4 regions of the Erwinia sorbitola genome follow, and region 3 is predicted to be linked to each of the others. Evidence: riboswitches for the same ligand, from Rfam matches in the RefSeq annotation. Region 3 holds a riboswitch; each other region holds the start of a gene.
The links. Region 3 has a riboswitch for thiamine pyrophosphate ahead of thiM (hydroxyethylthiazole kinase). Riboswitches for the same ligand answer to the same signal wherever they lie in the genome.
Positions count from the first base shown of each region.

Region 1 (4,198 bases), 1.9 Mb from region 3:
CACTCAGAGAAATATATAAGGGAGTTCTTATTGATAGCTTAAACGCAACAATACTGATCCCCCAGCAAAGCCAGACTCCCCACAGATAACATTGTTTTTTTATCTCAGACATTATTTCACTTACAACGCGCAGAACATCATGCAGAAGGTTTAGTCGCTGGTGCCGTCAATCAATAGCCAGGAAATTAGTAAGATTACACTGATTAAAATACAAATATTTCTTAAGCGGGGTTTGATAAGAAATTTTTCCTTATCAGGCACACAGCCTCGCTTATAGCGCAGAATGATATTTGAATTTTTCACAGAGTTAAAGCTGTTGTAGCTTATAGACTTTAGAGATAATGACGCAGCTCCTGATTCAGGTTAAATGAATCAGGAGAATATATCGTAAAATAATATTTTCAAGAGTTAGATAATAACATTCTCATTATTCTTCTTCCGCGCGACATAATGCGACAGTATCTTCGATTAGACGACGCGCTACCGTTCCTGGTGGAGGTAACTGCGGCAATGCATCATATCGATACCAGCCTGCTGACAGCAGCTCTTTGGGATCAATCTTGATGTCCCCTCCTGCGTAGTCAGCCATAAATGCCATCATCAGTGACTGAGGGAATGGCCAGGGCTGCGATGAGACATAACGCAGATTTTTTACGCTGATGCTGCTCTCCTCCATTACTTCACGCGCTACGGTCTGCTCCAGGGTCTCACCAACTTCAACAAATCCCGCCAGCACGGTAAATATGCCATTACGATGGCGCGTATGTTGCGCCAGCAGGATCTCATCGCCACGGCGGATCGCCACGATAATGCACGGGGCGATTTGCGGATAATAGCGTTGGCGGCAGTGCCCGCACAGGCAGGCCAGTTCTGTTTTGCTGTGATGCATTTCATGGCCACAGTAGCCGCACCAGCGATGTGAACGGTAAAATTCAGCCAGCTGAATACCGCGCCCGGCTAGCTGGAACAGGCCGGTCTCCTGATCGAGCAGCTGACGTAACGATCCCATTTCCTGCGGCTGCGCCCCGCAGATCAACCAGACCGTTTCGCCCTGCCACTCCCCAACAGGCCTCCCGGATCGCCCTGTCAGTCCAAGCGAACCCGCATTACCGTGCGGTAATTCACCTTTTGGTAACCAAATTTTGTGTTCCTGGCTGACAACCCACCAGCCAGCGTCTACGCTTAAAATTTCCTGTTCCATAATTTTGCTCATCATCCTCAGCTTAAAGACTGGATTGAGGTCAGACGTTAAAATATAACATTCACGGAGTTGAACATGCTTAACCAGTTGGAAGTCCTCACCGCGCGCGTCGGTGGATGCAGTGAGCTGGTAGACTTTTGTCTGCGCTTACGCAAGCAGTTGCTGGTTACCTATTACCAAATGGCTGGTATTAAGCCTAACAAGGAAACGCTGACTACGCTCGATGAAAACGCGCTGAATGCGTTCTGCCAAAATCTGGTGGATTATCTTTCAACCGGCCATTTCACCGTGTACGAGCGTTTTATCAAGGAGCTTGAAGGGACTGAGCAGCTGGCAAAAGCGTCGCTAATCTACCCCTCTTTAAAGGCCAATACCGATCAGATCATGCAGATTTATGATTCTCATCTGGAAACGGCCATCGAAGATGATAATTGTCTGGAATTACAGCAGGCACTGTCAATCGTCGGTGAAGCTCTGGAAGCGCGTTTTACCCTTGAGGATAAATTCATCAAGCTGGCCTTAGAAAAAAATGCTGACAATCAAGAGGCTGCCAACACTGCCTCCCTCGTTCGTCCTGCGTGATTCTCGGCATATTGTGAATTTCTTGTAGTTTGCGAGAAGCCTCTTTATGCTTAAGGGGTCAGGGCGAGGTATGCCTCGCCCCTGCGTTGACTGAAAAACCAGTCGCTATCTTGTCGGAGTGCCCCTAGGGGCTGAGACCGTTAATTCGGGATCCGCGGAACCTGATCAGGTTAGTACCTGCGAAGGGAACAAGAGTAAATCACCTGTGACGGTGTGAACCCATATTTTTCACGCCGCTCTTATTACTCCCGCCTCCAGACAAGCAAACTTCCATCTGATTATCAGGAACTTGCTATGTCTATCGTTGAAAAACCCTTTGTTGAGAAAAAAGCCACCCGCCGCGAGCAGCGCGCAGAAGCCCAGCAGTTTATCGACTCATTACAGGGCACCGCCTTTCCCAACTCAACGCGTATTTATCTGAGTGGTTCACAGCCTGATATCCGCGTGCCGATGCGCGAAATCCAGTTAAGCCCGACCACAACAGGCGGCAGCAAAGAAGAACCGATACTGGAGGCGAATGAACCGATACCTGTCTATGATACTTCCGGGGCGTACGGCGATCCGGCGGCAACGATTGATGTTTACGCGGGGCTGAAGAAGCTGCGTAGCCGCTGGATTATCAGACGTGAAGATACAGAACAGATCGCTGAACTCAGCTCCTCCTATACCCAGCAGCGCCTGGCAGATGAAGGGCTGGATCATCTGCGCTTTGATAATCTGCCACAACCGCGCCGGGCACTGGCTGGTCGCTGCGTCACCCAGATGCACTATGCACGGCTTGGGGTTATCACTCCGGAGATGGAATTTATCGCTCTGCGCGAAAACATGGGCCGCGAACGGATTCGTGGTGATGTACTGCGACAACAGCATCCGGGTAACAGCTTTGGCGCGAATCTGCCGGAGAATATTACCGCAGAGTTTGTTCGCCAGGAGGTGGCTGCAGGCCGCGCGATTATCCCTGCCAATATTAATCACCCGGAGTCCGAGCCAATGATTATCGGACGTAACTTCCTGGTGAAGATTAACGCCAATATCGGCAATTCAGCGGTCAGTTCTTCGATTGAGGAAGAGGTAGAAAAACTGGTGTGGTCCACGCGCTGGGGCGCAGATACGGTGATGGATCTCTCTACCGGGCGCTATATTCACGAAACCCGCGAGTGGATCCTGCGTAACAGTCCGGTACCTATTGGTACCGTACCTGTCTACCAGGCGCTGGAAAAAGTAAACGGGGTGGCTGAAGATCTCACCTGGGAGATTTTCCGCGATACGCTGCTGGAGCAGGCTGAACAGGGTGTTGATTACTTCACTATTCATGCCGGGGTGCTGCTGCGCTACGTGCCGATGACCGCCAAACGCCTGACCGGTATTGTGTCACGCGGCGGGTCAATTATGGCGAAATGGTGTCTGTCACATCATAAAGAGAGCTTCCTCTATCAGCACTTCCGCGATATCTGTGAAATCTGCGCTGCCTACGATGTTTCGCTGTCACTAGGCGATGGCCTGCGTCCGGGATCCATTCAGGATGCCAACGATGAGGCGCAGTTTGCAGAGCTACGTACGCTTGGTGAACTAACTAAAATCGCCTGGGAGTATGATGTCCAGGTCATGATTGAAGGCCCCGGTCATGTGCCGATGCAGATGATCCGCGTCAATATGACTGAACAGCTTGAGCACTGCCACGAAGCGCCTTTTTATACTCTCGGCCCGCTGACGACCGATATTGCACCAGGTTACGATCACTTCACCTCCGGCATTGGTGCCGCGATGATAGGCTGGTTTGGCTGCGCGATGTTGTGCTACGTCACCCCCAAAGAACATCTTGGCCTGCCGAACAAAGAAGACGTAAAGCAGGGGCTGATTACTTATAAGATCGCCGCCCATGCCGCTGACCTGGCTAAAGGTCATCCTGGAGCACAGATCCGCGACAATGCGATGTCGAAAGCACGTTTCGAATTCCGCTGGGAGGATCAGTTTAATCTCGCACTCGATCCGCATACCGCACGCGCTTATCACGATGAAACGCTGCCGCAGGAATCCGGTAAAGTGGCACACTTCTGCTCAATGTGTGGGCCAAAATTCTGCTCAATGAAGATTACCCAGGAAGTTCGTGAATACGCCGCCCGTCAGGAGGCTGAAGCACGGCCAGTCGAAGTGGGTATGGCACAGATGTCTGACGAGTTTCGTCTACGTGGCGGTGAACTGTATCATCGCGCTGACACCCTGAAATCAGAGGAAAATATATGAGTCGTGGAGCTTTCCCCACTACCGAGGCCAGACTGGGCCTGTACCCGGTGGTGGACACCGTAGAATGGATTGCGCGCCTGCTGAATGCTGGCGTACGTACACTTCAGTTACGCATTAAAGAGTCTGCGGAACATGAAGTTGAGCAGCAAATCGTTGAGGCAATTACTCTGG
Region 1 is NZ_CP046509.1:4,353,381-4,357,578, forward strand. Features, by position in the region: gene GN242_RS19715 (bactofilin family protein) at 1-112, opposite strand, end outside; gene nudC (NAD(+) diphosphatase) at 428-1,201, opposite strand; gene rsd (sigma D regulator) at 1,277-1,783, shown strand; TPP riboswitch at 1,888-1,988, shown strand; gene thiC (phosphomethylpyrimidine synthase ThiC) at 2,078-4,027, shown strand; gene thiE (thiamine phosphate synthase) at 4,024-4,198, shown strand, end outside.
Region 1: another riboswitch for thiamine pyrophosphate. It lies ahead of thiC (phosphomethylpyrimidine synthase ThiC); the one in region 3 lies ahead of thiM (hydroxyethylthiazole kinase).

Region 2 (4,198 bases), on a different replicon from region 3:
GCGTCGGAAAGCGAATAAGTCACGGCGAAATTGTCGGCAGCATCAATGGCGAGGTCAATGCCGTTGAGCGCCTCAGCCATCATGCTGGCACCCAGTGCCTGCGGTTGTGTATCGACCTTACAGTCCGGATTACGTGCATTCAGTGCCTGGCGGGCACAGTCAACTTTTAACTCCCCGGTATGCTCCATGCCATACAATGTCTGCCGGTGCAGGTTATGCTCCTCCACCCGATCTCCATCATATATCCGCAAATAACCTACCCCGGCACCGGCCAGCAGTGGCAGCAATGCCGATCCCAGCCCGCCCGCGCCAACTACCAGCACGCGGGCATTCAGCAGCACCCGCTGCCCGGCGTCGCCGATTTCCGGTAGCATTGATTGTCGTTGATAGCGGCTCACAGATTATGACTCCTGAAAGGGAAACTGGGCCATGCCAAAAATTGGCGTGGAGGCGCTCGCCATATCACGGCGTTCTACCAGGCCTGCATGACAGGCATCGTGACCAGCTCGGATTGCGGCAGAAAAAGCCCCGGCCATGCGCACCGGATCCTGCGCTTTCGCCACCGCGGTATTCAGCAGGATAGCGTCAAAGCCCATTTCCATTGCCTGTGCGGCCTGACTGGGGGCGCCGATACCGGCATCAATAATCAGCGGTATGCCTTTAAACCAGGCGCGCATTGAACGCAGCCCTTCGATATTTCTCAGCCCCTGGCCGGAGCCTATCGGTGCACCCCACGGCATCAGCAGTTCGCATCCAGCTTCAATCAGTTTCTCACCAAGGATCAGATCTTCTGTGGTGTAGGGAAACACCTGGAAACCGTCGGCGCAGAGAATGCGGGCCGCCTCCACCAGAGCGAAAGGATCGGGTTGCAATGTGTCAGCGTGGCCAATCACTTCAAGTTTTATCCAGCGGGTATTAAACAATTCACGTGCCATATGTGCGGTAGTCACCGCCTCTTTTACGCTATGGCAGCCAGCGGTATTGGGCAGTATCCGTCTGTTCAGGCCGGTGAGCAGCTCACGGAAGGCAGCGCCGTGGCGGCCCTCTCGCCGCAGACTGACGGTGATAATCTCGCTACCGGAAACCTCAATGGCCTGTTGCAAGATCTCCGGCGAAGGATATCCGGCGGTGCCGAGCAGAAAACGAGACTGCGGAATGAAATCGTAAAACATGTTTTATCCTCCCTGCATCGGTGAGAGCACTTCAAGTTCACAGCCAGCGGTCAGTGCCTGGCTCTCATAGCGTGCGCGCGGCACAAACTGGCCGTTGAGGGCGCTGGCTACGCAGCTGGCATCAATCTGCTGTTCGCGCAGGAGTTCCGCCAGTGTATGAGCGGTGGTATCAATCGGGAGGCCGTTAAGCTGAATTTTCATATCAGTTTTTCCTGCATCAGTTGCTGCATCAGTTTTTCCGCCATTACCGGAGCAAGGAGGAAGCCGTGGCGATACATACCGTTGAGAGACCAGACGCCGTTGTGACAGCGTATGGCGGGGATATTATTGCGGTAGGCCGGGCGTCGGCCGGTGCCACTTTCCACTATCCGCGCCTCTGCCAGAGCCGGATGGATAGCCCAGGCGGCGCTTAACAACTCCATCATGGCGCGTGCGCTAATCGGGCTGTCATCGTCGCTTTCCACCATGGTTGCGCCCAGCATCAGGTGTCCGGCTGCACGGGGTACCAGGTAACAGGGAAAACGGGGATGGAGGATGCGCACTGGCCGGGAGAGCTGAACCTCCTCACTGTGCAGGATCAGCATTTCGCCGCGAACCGCGCGCAGTTCTGGCTGGTCGGCGGCGGCGTGGATCCCCCGGCAGTCAATAATGGTGCCGCCGGGCTGACCCTGATGGAAGCAGACCCCGGCAAGTTGCAGCCCCTTACGCAGCTGTTGCAGCGCACTGCGCGGATCAAGGTGAGCTTCGCCGGCAAAGAACAGCCCACGGGAAAAACGTCCTTCCAGCGCCGGTTCCAGCGTGGCGGGATCTACCCACTGATGAGCGCGCGTCATACGCGAAAAACGGGTGAGTTCGGGGGTGTCACGGGCGGAGGCCACTACCAGGGTGCCGCGATGCTCCACACCGTTAATCCGTGCAGACCACCATGGTGCGGAGCGCTGGCCCAGCTCGATCACTTCTTCCGGGGCGCTCTCCCCTTCACACCATGGAGCCAGCATACCGCCAGCCCAGTGTGATGCCGCACAGTGCTGCTCTGCGGTGATCACCTCTACGGATTCACCGCGTTCAGCAAGTGATGTGGCAACACAAAGCCCGGCGACGCCGTCGCCCAGTACCGACCAGCGGCTCATGTTGGGTGGTTTCCGCAAGACAGAAAAAGTGGAGTTAATAATGTCACGTTAGCCTCTCAAAACATGCTGAGACCCGTGATACAGAGAAGGAAAAAGGCGGGAACTGCTGAAGCCGTGCCCCTTGCGGCAGGTATCCAGAAAGGCCGTACAGGTACGCCATCAGGATACGAGTCTTCCTACGCCAGTATCAACTGGGTCAGGTTCTAAGGGTCGCTAAACCGCGAATAATCGCTCATTAGCCTCTCAGTCTCTCTGGCGAGACTCCCCTGACGGGAACCAGTTTTATTTGACCTGCTGGCTGTCGTCAAGTGGTACAGGATGTTAACGGGGAAAAAGAAGGCAGAATGAGACGCAGAAGTTTTTTTAATTGAATGCTCAATCAATAAAAACTATCATTATTTGTGCTGTTTACACAAAATTTACTTTTGGAGGGTGATCTGGATCATAAACATTAAAGATTAATCAGTGATTTACACTTATACCCATCCTGATGGTTCTCCCAGTGTAATTAGCGGATATACGGCGGATTTTACCCAGTATGCGCTAATGCGCGCTTCGCAGAGCGGACTTCAGGTTTTTTCCTTGAGCATTTTTTGCGGAGAGATTATGCCGACAACTGAAATACCAGGAAAGCCTCAAAAAGATCGTATTAATCCCGTGGTTTTCTACACCTCAGCAGCGCTTATCCTGCTGTTTTCCCTGACCACCATTCTGTTCACAGATTTTTCCGATCGCTGGATCAATCTTACCCTCGACTGGGTTTCTAACACCTTCGGCTGGTATTATCTGCTGGCAGCCACGCTGTACATCGTCTTCGTACTTTTTATGGCCTGCTCACGTTTTGGCTCAATCAAACTTGGCCCCGAACAGTCGAAACCAGAGTTCAGCCTGATGAGTTGGGCGGCAATGCTGTTTGCAGCGGGTATCGGTATCGATCTGATGTTCTTCTCAGTAGCCGAACCTGTGACCCAGTATATGATGCCGCCGGAAGGCCAGGGGCAGACAATGGAAGCTGCACGTCAGGCGATGGTCTGGACGCTGTTCCACTACGGTCTGACCGGCTGGTCAATGTATGCCCTGATGGGCATCGCCCTCGGTTATTTCAGCTACCGTTACGGCCTGCCGCTCACCATCCGCTCGGCGCTCTACCCTATTTTCGGTAAACGTATTAACGGCCCAATCGGCCATACGGTGGATATCGCCGCAGTACTGGGTACCATCTTTGGGATTGCCACTACGCTGGGCATTGGTGTGGTGCAGCTTAACTACGGGCTGAAGGTGCTGTTTGATGTGCCGGAAGGGCTGACTGCCCAGGCCGGACTGATCGTGCTGTCGGTGATAATGGCCACTATTTCAGTCACCTCCGGGGTGAATAAAGGTATCCGGTTCCTGTCGGAGCTCAACGTGTTGCTGGCCTTTGGTCTGATCCTGTTTGTGCTGTTTGTCGGCGATACCAGCTTCCTGCTAAATGCGCTGGTGCTGAACGTCGGGGATTATATCAACCGCTTTATGGGCATGACGCTGAACAGCTTTGCCTTCGATCGCCCGACCGAGTGGATGAATAACTGGACGCTGTTCTTCTGGGCGTGGTGGGTAGCATGGTCACCGTTTGTCGGCCTGTTCCTGGCCCGTATCTCTCGTGGGCGTACTATCCGTCAGTTCGTGGTGGGCACCCTGACCATTCCGTTTATCTTCACCCTGCTGTGGCTGTCGATCTTCGGTAACAGCGCACTGTATGAGATCATTCACGGCAATATGGCGTTTGCACAGGAGACAATGGCGCATCCGGAGCGCGGTTTCTACAGCCTGCTGGCGCAGTATCCTGGCTTCACCTTCAGCGCATCTGTTGCCACCATTACCGGCCTGCTGTTTTATGTCACTTCAGCTGATTCCGGT
Region 2 is NZ_CP046510.1:27,169-31,366, reverse strand. Features, by position in the region: gene GN242_RS21495 (HesA/MoeB/ThiF family protein) at 1-398, opposite strand, end outside; gene GN242_RS21490 (thiazole synthase) at 402-1,172, opposite strand; gene thiS (sulfur carrier protein ThiS) at 1,176-1,373, opposite strand; gene GN242_RS21480 (FAD-dependent oxidoreductase) at 1,370-2,302, opposite strand; TPP riboswitch at 2,459-2,580, opposite strand; gene GN242_RS21475 (choline transporter) at 2,909-4,198, shown strand, end outside.
Region 2: another riboswitch for thiamine pyrophosphate. It lies ahead of GN242_RS21480 (FAD-dependent oxidoreductase); the one in region 3 lies ahead of thiM (hydroxyethylthiazole kinase).

Region 3 (4,198 bases):
AAATGAGTGAGGATCCTCTTCAGGATCCGCTGGTCAGTTTTCTGACCCTAACAGCGTGGCCCCAAAACAGTGATTAAGGCAAATTGCTAACTCCATTTTTCACAACTAACCGCACGAAAGAGCGCTGCCTCTTACCACCACTGATGAAAATGATGTACCGGCCCGTGTCCGTGCCCTACCTCCAGCGAGTCTGCCTGCTCCAGTGCCCCCTGCAACCAGTGCCTGGCCGCCTGCATCGTACTTACCCAGTCATCATGACGCGGGCGCAGCGCCGCCAGCGCCGCCGATAGCGAACAGCCGGTGCCGTGTGTGTTGCGGGTGTTAATACGTGGAGCGGTAAAGCGCTGCTCCAGCTGCCGGGTAAACAGCCAGTCCGGGCTTTCCGAGTCGCTGAGATGGCCGCCCTTCATCAGCACCGCCTGACAGCCTGATGCCAGCAGCGCCCGCCCCTGCTCTCGCATCTCCTGCTCGTTGCGTGCCGGATCGCAGGCCAGCAGCGCAGCGGCTTCGGGCAGATTGGGCGTAATCAGGGAAGCCAGGGGTAGCAGGCGCTCACGCAGAGTGGTAACAGCCTCGGCAGAGAGCAGCGGATCGCCACTTTTTGCCAGCATAACCGTATCCAGCACCACCCAGGGCACGGAGGTCTGTTTAAGACGATCGGCCACCACCTCGACAATGGCGCTTTCAGCCAGCATACCGATCTTGATGGTATCAATACGCACATCCGACAGCACAGAATCGAGCTGTGCTGCGACAAATTCTGGTTCAATGCGATAGACCGACTGCACGCCGGTGGTATTTTGCGCCACCAGCGCCGTAATAACGCTGGTGCCATAGGCACCCAGCGCGGAGAAGGCTTTGAGGTCGGCCTGGATCCCGGCACCACCGCTTGGATCGGTTCCGGCAATAGTCATGGCGTTAATGCGTTTCATACCAGCCCCTCCGGATGCAGTTGATAGAGAGCATCGAGAAATGCGGGAATAAAGCTGCCCGTCCCCTGTGCCACCGCTGCTGCGCGCTCTCCCGCCAGCGCCACCACGCGGCAGGCACTGGCAATATGAAGCAGCCGATCGCCCGGCAGTGCAGCAAATCCAGCCACCACCGCCGACAGCGCACAACCCGTACCCACCACACGCGTCATTAGCGGTGAACCGCCGTGCACACTGATAATGCGCACGCCGTCGGTCACAAAATCGACTTCACCCGTCACCGCCACCACCGCGCCGGTTTCAGCAGCCAGCAGCAACGCCGCCTGTAATGCCGCTGTCGATGAATGCTGGCTATCCACGCCCCGCCCGCTGACCTCCAGCTTTGCCAGCGCCATAATTTCCGAGGCATTACCGCGTATAGCGGCAGGCTTGAGCGCAAGAGCCTGATGGCAGAAGGTGGTACGGAAATCCAGAGCGCCTGCCGCAACCGGATCCAATGTCCATGGACGTCCGGCTGCGTTAGCAGCCTTAATTGCTGCCAGCATTGCGCCACTGCGATCGCGCGTCAGGGTTCCGACGTTAATCAGCAGCGCATCGGCAATAGCGCTGAACTGCGCAGCTTCTTCCGCATCGATCACCATTGCCGGGGAAGCACCCAGCGCCAGCAGTACGTTGGCAGTAAAGGTCTGAACCACATCGTTGGTCATGCAGTGAATCAGGGGGGATTGTTGTTGATACTGCTTCAGAGAGTGGGCCACATCAGCATGGCTGTGGTGTTGAGGTTGGATCATATTGTCTCCCAACCGGCGATCAAGAAGGCGATGCCGGTCAGGCATCTGACTTCCCTACGCTGGCATTATCCAGTTCAGGTGTTGCGGGTTTTTCTCAGCCGTCGCTTTGGAAAGGAACGGCACCCCGAGTCATTTAGATAGAATCTCTATACTTTTTGCCAGATTAGGGGAAGTCGCTTGTGGATGCAAGCTTGCCAGCCCGGTTAAGACTTTCTCTTTTGGCAATCCCATACATAAACCAGAAGGTGTCTTTAAGTGCCTTCCGTCGAAAAATAAAACCCTTCCTGACGGTCTTCGATATTTCTGTTGTGCGTTGTTCAACATACAGGTAAAAAAATCAACGAAACGTAGATTTATTTAATCCTGATACTTGTTGCTTGTGTGAATATTATTTGTAAAATAATCACAGCTATTATCTACCAAACATGCATAGGGATTTATGCAGCAATATACCTATAAACTATCTTCCGACATGCTGGCAGCATTTGAGAAAAGGAGGCAGTGGCGGGGAATTGTTGCAGATAGTTTTTGAAATAAGGAGATTGACGATGGCATCGGTTAATAGAGGCTGCATCGTTCACGGTAGGAACGTTGGCCTTGATGGTGATAAAACCTCTACGGGTTCTGAATGCTATGCAGGCAGATCAGGCATCACCGTTATGGGTAAATTACAACTGTTTATTGGAGACAAAACGTCCCCCTGCCCTAAATGTGGGGAAATTGGGTTTATTGCTTCCGGTGATTACAGGCAATCAAACGAGGGTGTGGATGCCGCAGTAGATGGTTCCCCTATCGTTTGTAGCTGTCCGAATGGTACAAACTTCCTGATTGCACCAGACACAGTTCAGATCAATGCGCCCCCCAGAACCACATGGGCAACAACACCAACAGATCCGGAGCAGCGCGACCAAACTGCTAAGAAAAAGCGCACGGGTGTAGATGCTGGTTTCTGCCTGATTCCGCAACAATCAACCACTGACTCTTTCGAAAACACTTTGTTTGCAGGTGTTCAACCTGATGGGACGCGAGAACTTTATCGCTTACTTAACGGTACAGGTAAGGAATACAAAGCCGGTTCTATTCTGCTGATTGTTGATCCTGAAAAACAGGACAGCGAACAAATACTCCACATGCAGCAGGCAAAAGCGCGGGTTGATGCGGCCCTTGATCCGCTGACGTATGAAGAAGCTAATTTCCTGCATAAGCATTATGCAACCATTGCCAACTTTTCTAACATTGCTGATAAAGGCATTGGACTTGCAGCCGACCCGGTAGGAAAATATTTTGAGAATATCGAAAAAATTCTCAAAGAGATTCAGACAACATATAAAAATACCTACATAACGCGAGGTGCGTTAATCGGTGAACAATTTTACGTGAAACGCAGCCAGTTGTTTAAAGAGCTTGAATCAGTGCTTAAATTCGGCTTCCTGAATAAGGCTATGAAACTCGGTGAGTATACTAAATTAAAAAATGCACTCGGTTTATCAACCAGTTCGATCACGCATAAATGGAATAAGGCAGGAGTCGGCGATATAGAAGGTTACGCAACACATATCGAGCGTGCTGCTAAATATGTAAAAGCAATGCGTTATACCGGATATATTGGAATAGCGTTCAGTGCAGTTCATTCCATGAATGAAATCAATGAGGCCTGTTCGGTGGGTCGTGAGGCTGAATGTACTAAGAAGAAGTACACAGAAATAGGTAGTTTTGCATTAGGTACTAGCGTTGGTGTTGCTGGAGGAGCTTTAGCTATGCCTCTTTGCGTTGCTATCGGCGCAGGTACTGCTGGTGTTGGCGGGCTTATTTGTATCGTGATAGCCGGCACAAGTTTGGGCTATGCGGGGAGTAGCGCCGGTGGTGTATTTGGCGAATGGAGTGGAGAACAGCTGTATGATACCTTCGGTCATTGATTTTATAGTTATGCACCAAAATGAAATTGGAGTAGTATTGTGTTTATGTCTTATACTTAATGGTGTTATTTCAGTTGTTCACAACAGAGTTACGAAGGATAAGTTCATTACACTCTGCTCGCTATTTGTTGATAAATTTGGAACGGAACCAGCAGAAGTTTTAATTTATAAAAATGGAGGGTCTTTTTTTTCGTTTATGCGTGATGCGTTTTTTATCAAGGCCTTATACTTTAAGGAAAACTCATTCTATACCAGAGAAATGGATAACGAACAAATCCGCTTCATTAAAGAACTTCCCAATCAGTACACCGATTGGTTACGTATAAAAGCACGACTCTCTATTATTGGAATTGTTTTATTATTCATGATGCTATCAGTTTTTTACTTACCACCTTTCATTTAGGCTTAATACAGCATATAGCCAAACATGAAGTTTGGCCATTTACTAACGCCCAATCAATTCCATCGAGACATAATATAATGAAGATAAGACAACGCATGTAAAATAGCATTTAGTGATCCCTCAGATTTTTCGTGGTCTGCTGTAGGTACAAAGGGGTTT
Region 3 is NZ_CP046509.1:1,563,729-1,567,926, reverse strand. Features, by position in the region: gene thiD (bifunctional hydroxymethylpyrimidine kinase/phosphomethylpyrimidine kinase) at 132-932, opposite strand; gene thiM (hydroxyethylthiazole kinase) at 929-1,720, opposite strand; TPP riboswitch at 1,755-1,857, opposite strand; gene GN242_RS06975 (PAAR domain-containing protein) at 2,269-3,636, shown strand; gene GN242_RS06970 (hypothetical protein) at 3,617-4,039, shown strand.

Region 4 (4,198 bases), 1.2 Mb from region 3:
ATGCGGTCATAATAATTCAGCGCATCTTCCACTTTGCTCATCACGGTCTCAAGAGGCATGGTTACCGATGCTTGCGGCTCCGCGTGACTCAGGTTTAATTCCCTGCCAGAAAATTGATTGCGGGTGATCAAAATAAGCAAAAAATGTCCAAAAGAGTGCGACACATCCCAGCTGAATCTGTCGATAAAACGTTCCCGCAGATAAGGGTTGACTGAGAGATGCGACAGTTTATCAATACTTTTTTTCGTAAAACTGATTATCGCCTCACTGACAATATCAGCCTGTTTTTTATCCTCATCGGTATTGGATTTTTTCCGATTAAAAAACCATTTCTTCAGAATACGATCGCTATTGTTGATAAAGGTCTCATCATCCAGCACCGGCTCATAGAATAGTGAAACGGCAATCGCAGTCAGGTAATCCTGATGTTTTACCGCCCACGTCGAGGCAATGTGATTAAGAAAATGGACAGTATCGGGATCATTGATATCTTGTGTCTGAAGGAATGCCACAATATCGCCATCGCCTTGCTTAAGCCATGTTATAAACTGAAGTAATAGCTGATGTTTCTTCTGACTGAGTTCATCATCACGCAGGGAAAAAAGTTCGGCGGCGCGCTGGTAGTTCTCCTCTCTTAGTGCAGAGTTGATATCTCTGTAATTCAGCACCAGAGATCCGGGATAGCTCTTCTCCAGTTTTTTGATCAGTTCAGCTGAGATATCGCTGCACCCCGCCAGCCCGGCAAGCTGTACTCCCTTTTCAATCTCATCCTGATCTGCCAGTTCCTCTGCAATTTTCTTCAGAATTTTTCTCGCCGCAGGATAACTTTCCGCCCCTACACAGACATCCACCATATTCAAACCAGAGTGCGTCGAGAAATCGCTGTCGATGTCCAGATTTTTGAGCATTTCATGCAAATGGAAGGCGTACATTTTATTATTGTTATTATTAAACTCATTGAAGATTTGAATAAATACAAATTTTGGATCTTTAATTTCCTTGCATCTTTCAATAGCCTCTTTTGCGCTGTTGATGTGGTTATCTTTAAGGAAATCCTGCGCCTCATTAATAGCATCAAACATCTTCTGATGACGTTCACCGCCAGCATAGAAGTCAAAAATAGAAAGCCTTTTTATATCATTAACAAAGGTATTGAAATCATCAGATGCGACAACAGGAGCGAGCCTACTATGGCAGGCAACATAACCTTTTTTGGTGAACTTATCATCGCCGGTTTTGAGGACATTCAGCAAATCGACGATCTGCTGCTTATCCTGCGGAAATCCGGGCTGATTAAATCTTTTTTCAAAAAATGTTTCACTGCCTGAAAACTTCTCTGCATCAAAGATAATACAGGCGCTCTTATCCGGCTGCTGATTAATACGGACAATCAGCTCTTGAATGTCTGCGGAGATCTTTTCTAACAGAATAAACTCTGCCAGACCATGATTTCTCAGGCTAAGATTAATATTTTCAACAAAAGGGTGTAGCGAGTTAACGACATCATCGTCGACGCAGTAAAAATAGAGTTTGCTATACAGCCTTTCACCACTTTCGCTAAACGCAATATAGTAAAGTTTATGGGTTATATGGAGTAAATAATCACGAAAATGAAAATCATGAATAAAATGTAAATCCAGGTCGCTATAGCCAGGAGGATTGATATCAAAATATGATCCAAAACAGCTATTAAAAATATCACTGAGCTCTTTGCTTTGTTCCATGCCCGTAATCCTTTATAAATCTCATGAAAGATGCATAAGATAAATTTATCAGAACAGCCCGAAAAATGTCTATAAATCTGCGCGCTCCAGCGGTTGACAAGGATTGTAATCAAAAATCAAATATCGTATAACAGGCTCCTCCGAGGGGTGTCCTGTGATGGGCTGAGATGGCGTAAGCCGAACCCTTTGAACCTGATCTGGGTCATGCCAGCGAAGGGACGGGTTGGCAGTCACCTCTGCCTGTTCACACCTCCGCCTGCCCGGATCTCCACTTAACTGAGGGGATTCTGTGTCTTATCGTATTCAACCTGTAGATTTCAGCCACGGCCTGTACGGACGTTTACGCCAGCAGGCGGGAAATGACTGGCAGGACTACGTTGCACATCCGTTTATTCAGCAACTTGCCCTGGGCACGCTGCCTGAACGCGCTTTCCGCCGCTATCTGACTCAGGATTATCTGTTCCTGATCCACTTTGCCCGTGCTTACGCCCTGCTGGTAAGCAAGCTGCGCACGCTGCCGGAGATGCGTGCTGCCACCGCCTCGCTAAATGCCATTGTCGCCGAACTGCCGCTGCACCTGGCCTACTGCGAAAGCTGGGGCATGAGCGAAGCGCAGATGATGAGTGAAGCGGAAGCAGCGGAAACCATGAATTACACCCGCTATGTACTGGATATCGGCCACTCTGGCGATGCCCTCGATCTGCTGGTAGCGCTGCTGCCGTGCGTTGCAGGTTATGCGGAGATTGGCCTGCGCCTGCTGCACGACCCCGGGACGCTGCTGGAAGGCAGCCCTTATGCCTCCTGGATCCGTAACTACGGCGATGCTGACTACCTTAACGGCGTGCGTGCTGCCCTCGATCTGCTGGAAAGCGTTGCCCGCCAGCGCGGGGCGGAGAGTCGCTTTAGTGAACTGTCTGAGATTTTCGTCACTGCCACGCGTCTGGAATCCGCCTTCTGGCAGATGGGACTTAACGCGGCCACCCCGACGTGATGGCGATTCACTCCGTTACCCCGCCCGGTATTCAGGTGCGCGATCTGACGCTGTGCTTCGGCCAGCGTCAGATCTTCGGCCCCCTCAGCTTTGATATCCCGGCCGGGCGTTTTGTCTCCTTGCTGGGTGCCAGCGGTAGCGGTAAAACCAGCCTGCTGAAGATTATCGCCGGGCTGGCAGCACCTGCATCCGGCACGGTGTGCGGCAGTGACGGCCTGCCGCTGCCGGGCCGTATCGCCTATATGGGGCAAAAAGATCTGCTCTATCCGTGGCTGTCGATTATCGACAACATCACCCTTGGTGCGCGCCTGCGTCGGGAAAAAGCTGATGCCGGGTGGGCGACACATCTGCTGGAACGCGTCGGGCTGCAAGGTCACGCAGATGACCATCCGGCCGCACTTTCAGGAGGGATGCGACAGCGTGCGGCGATTGCCCGTACGCTGTATGAACGCCAGCCGATTGTGCTGATGGATGAGCCGTTCTCGGCGCTGGATACGCTGACGCGGGCGAAGATTCAGACGCTGGCCGCCGAGCTGCTGGCCGACCATACCGTACTGCTGATCACACATGACCCGATGGAAGCCTGTCGTCTGAGCCATCATCTGCTGGTGCTCTCAGGCGCTCCTGCCGCGATAGATGACACTCATACCATTGGCGGCCTGCCGCCCCGCGCCGCAGACGATGCCGAACTGCTGAAAAGCCAGGGCGAGCTGATGCAGCAGCTGCTAAGGGCCGCAGAATGAGCAGTAAGATCACAACCAGCGCCCGCGGGCTGATCATATTCATCGGGCTGCTATTGCTATGGTGGCTGGCGACGTTAAGCGATATTCCCGCCTTTCTGCTGCCTTCACCCGCCGCTGTTGCCCGCGCCCTGTGGAATGGCCGCGCTTTTCTCGCTTATCACAGTCTGATTACCGCCTCGGAGGTGCTGATCGGACTGGTGCTGGGGGTGATGCTTGGCTCGCTTCTGGCGGTCGGCATGATTATCTTCCCCCGCCTGCAACGCTGGCTGATGCCGCTGGTGCTGACCAGCCAGGCGATCCCGGTATTTGCCCTCGCGCCGCTGCTGGTGCTGTGGTTTGGCTTTGGTATCAGCGCCAAAGTGGCGATGGCAGTGCTGGTCATTTTCTTTCCGGTTACCTCATCTTTCTTTGACGGTATGAGGCGGGTAAATCAGGACTATCTCGATCTGGCCCGCACCATGGGCGCTTCGCGCTGGTCGCAGCTGCGGCATATTCGCCTGATGGCCGCCCTGCCCGCTTTTGGCTCCGGCCTGCGTATGGCCGCCGCCGTGGCACCGATTGGCGCAATTATTGGCGAATGGGTGGGATCCGCTGAGGGACTGGGCTACGTCATGCTGAATGCCAATGCGCGGATGCAGACCGACCAGTGTTTCGCCGCGCTGTTTATCCTGGTGCTGATGACCGTATTACTCTGGGCGACTGTCGATGCCCTGCTTCACCGCCTGATTAACTGGGCACCT
Region 4 is NZ_CP046509.1:2,715,296-2,719,493, forward strand. Features, by position in the region: gene GN242_RS12145 (CHAT domain-containing protein) at 1-1,724, opposite strand, end outside; TPP riboswitch at 1,858-1,960, shown strand; gene tenA (thiaminase II) at 2,014-2,715, shown strand; gene GN242_RS12155 (ABC transporter ATP-binding protein) at 2,715-3,458, shown strand; gene GN242_RS12160 (ABC transporter permease) at 3,455-4,198, shown strand, end outside.
Region 4: another riboswitch for thiamine pyrophosphate. It lies ahead of tenA (thiaminase II); the one in region 3 lies ahead of thiM (hydroxyethylthiazole kinase).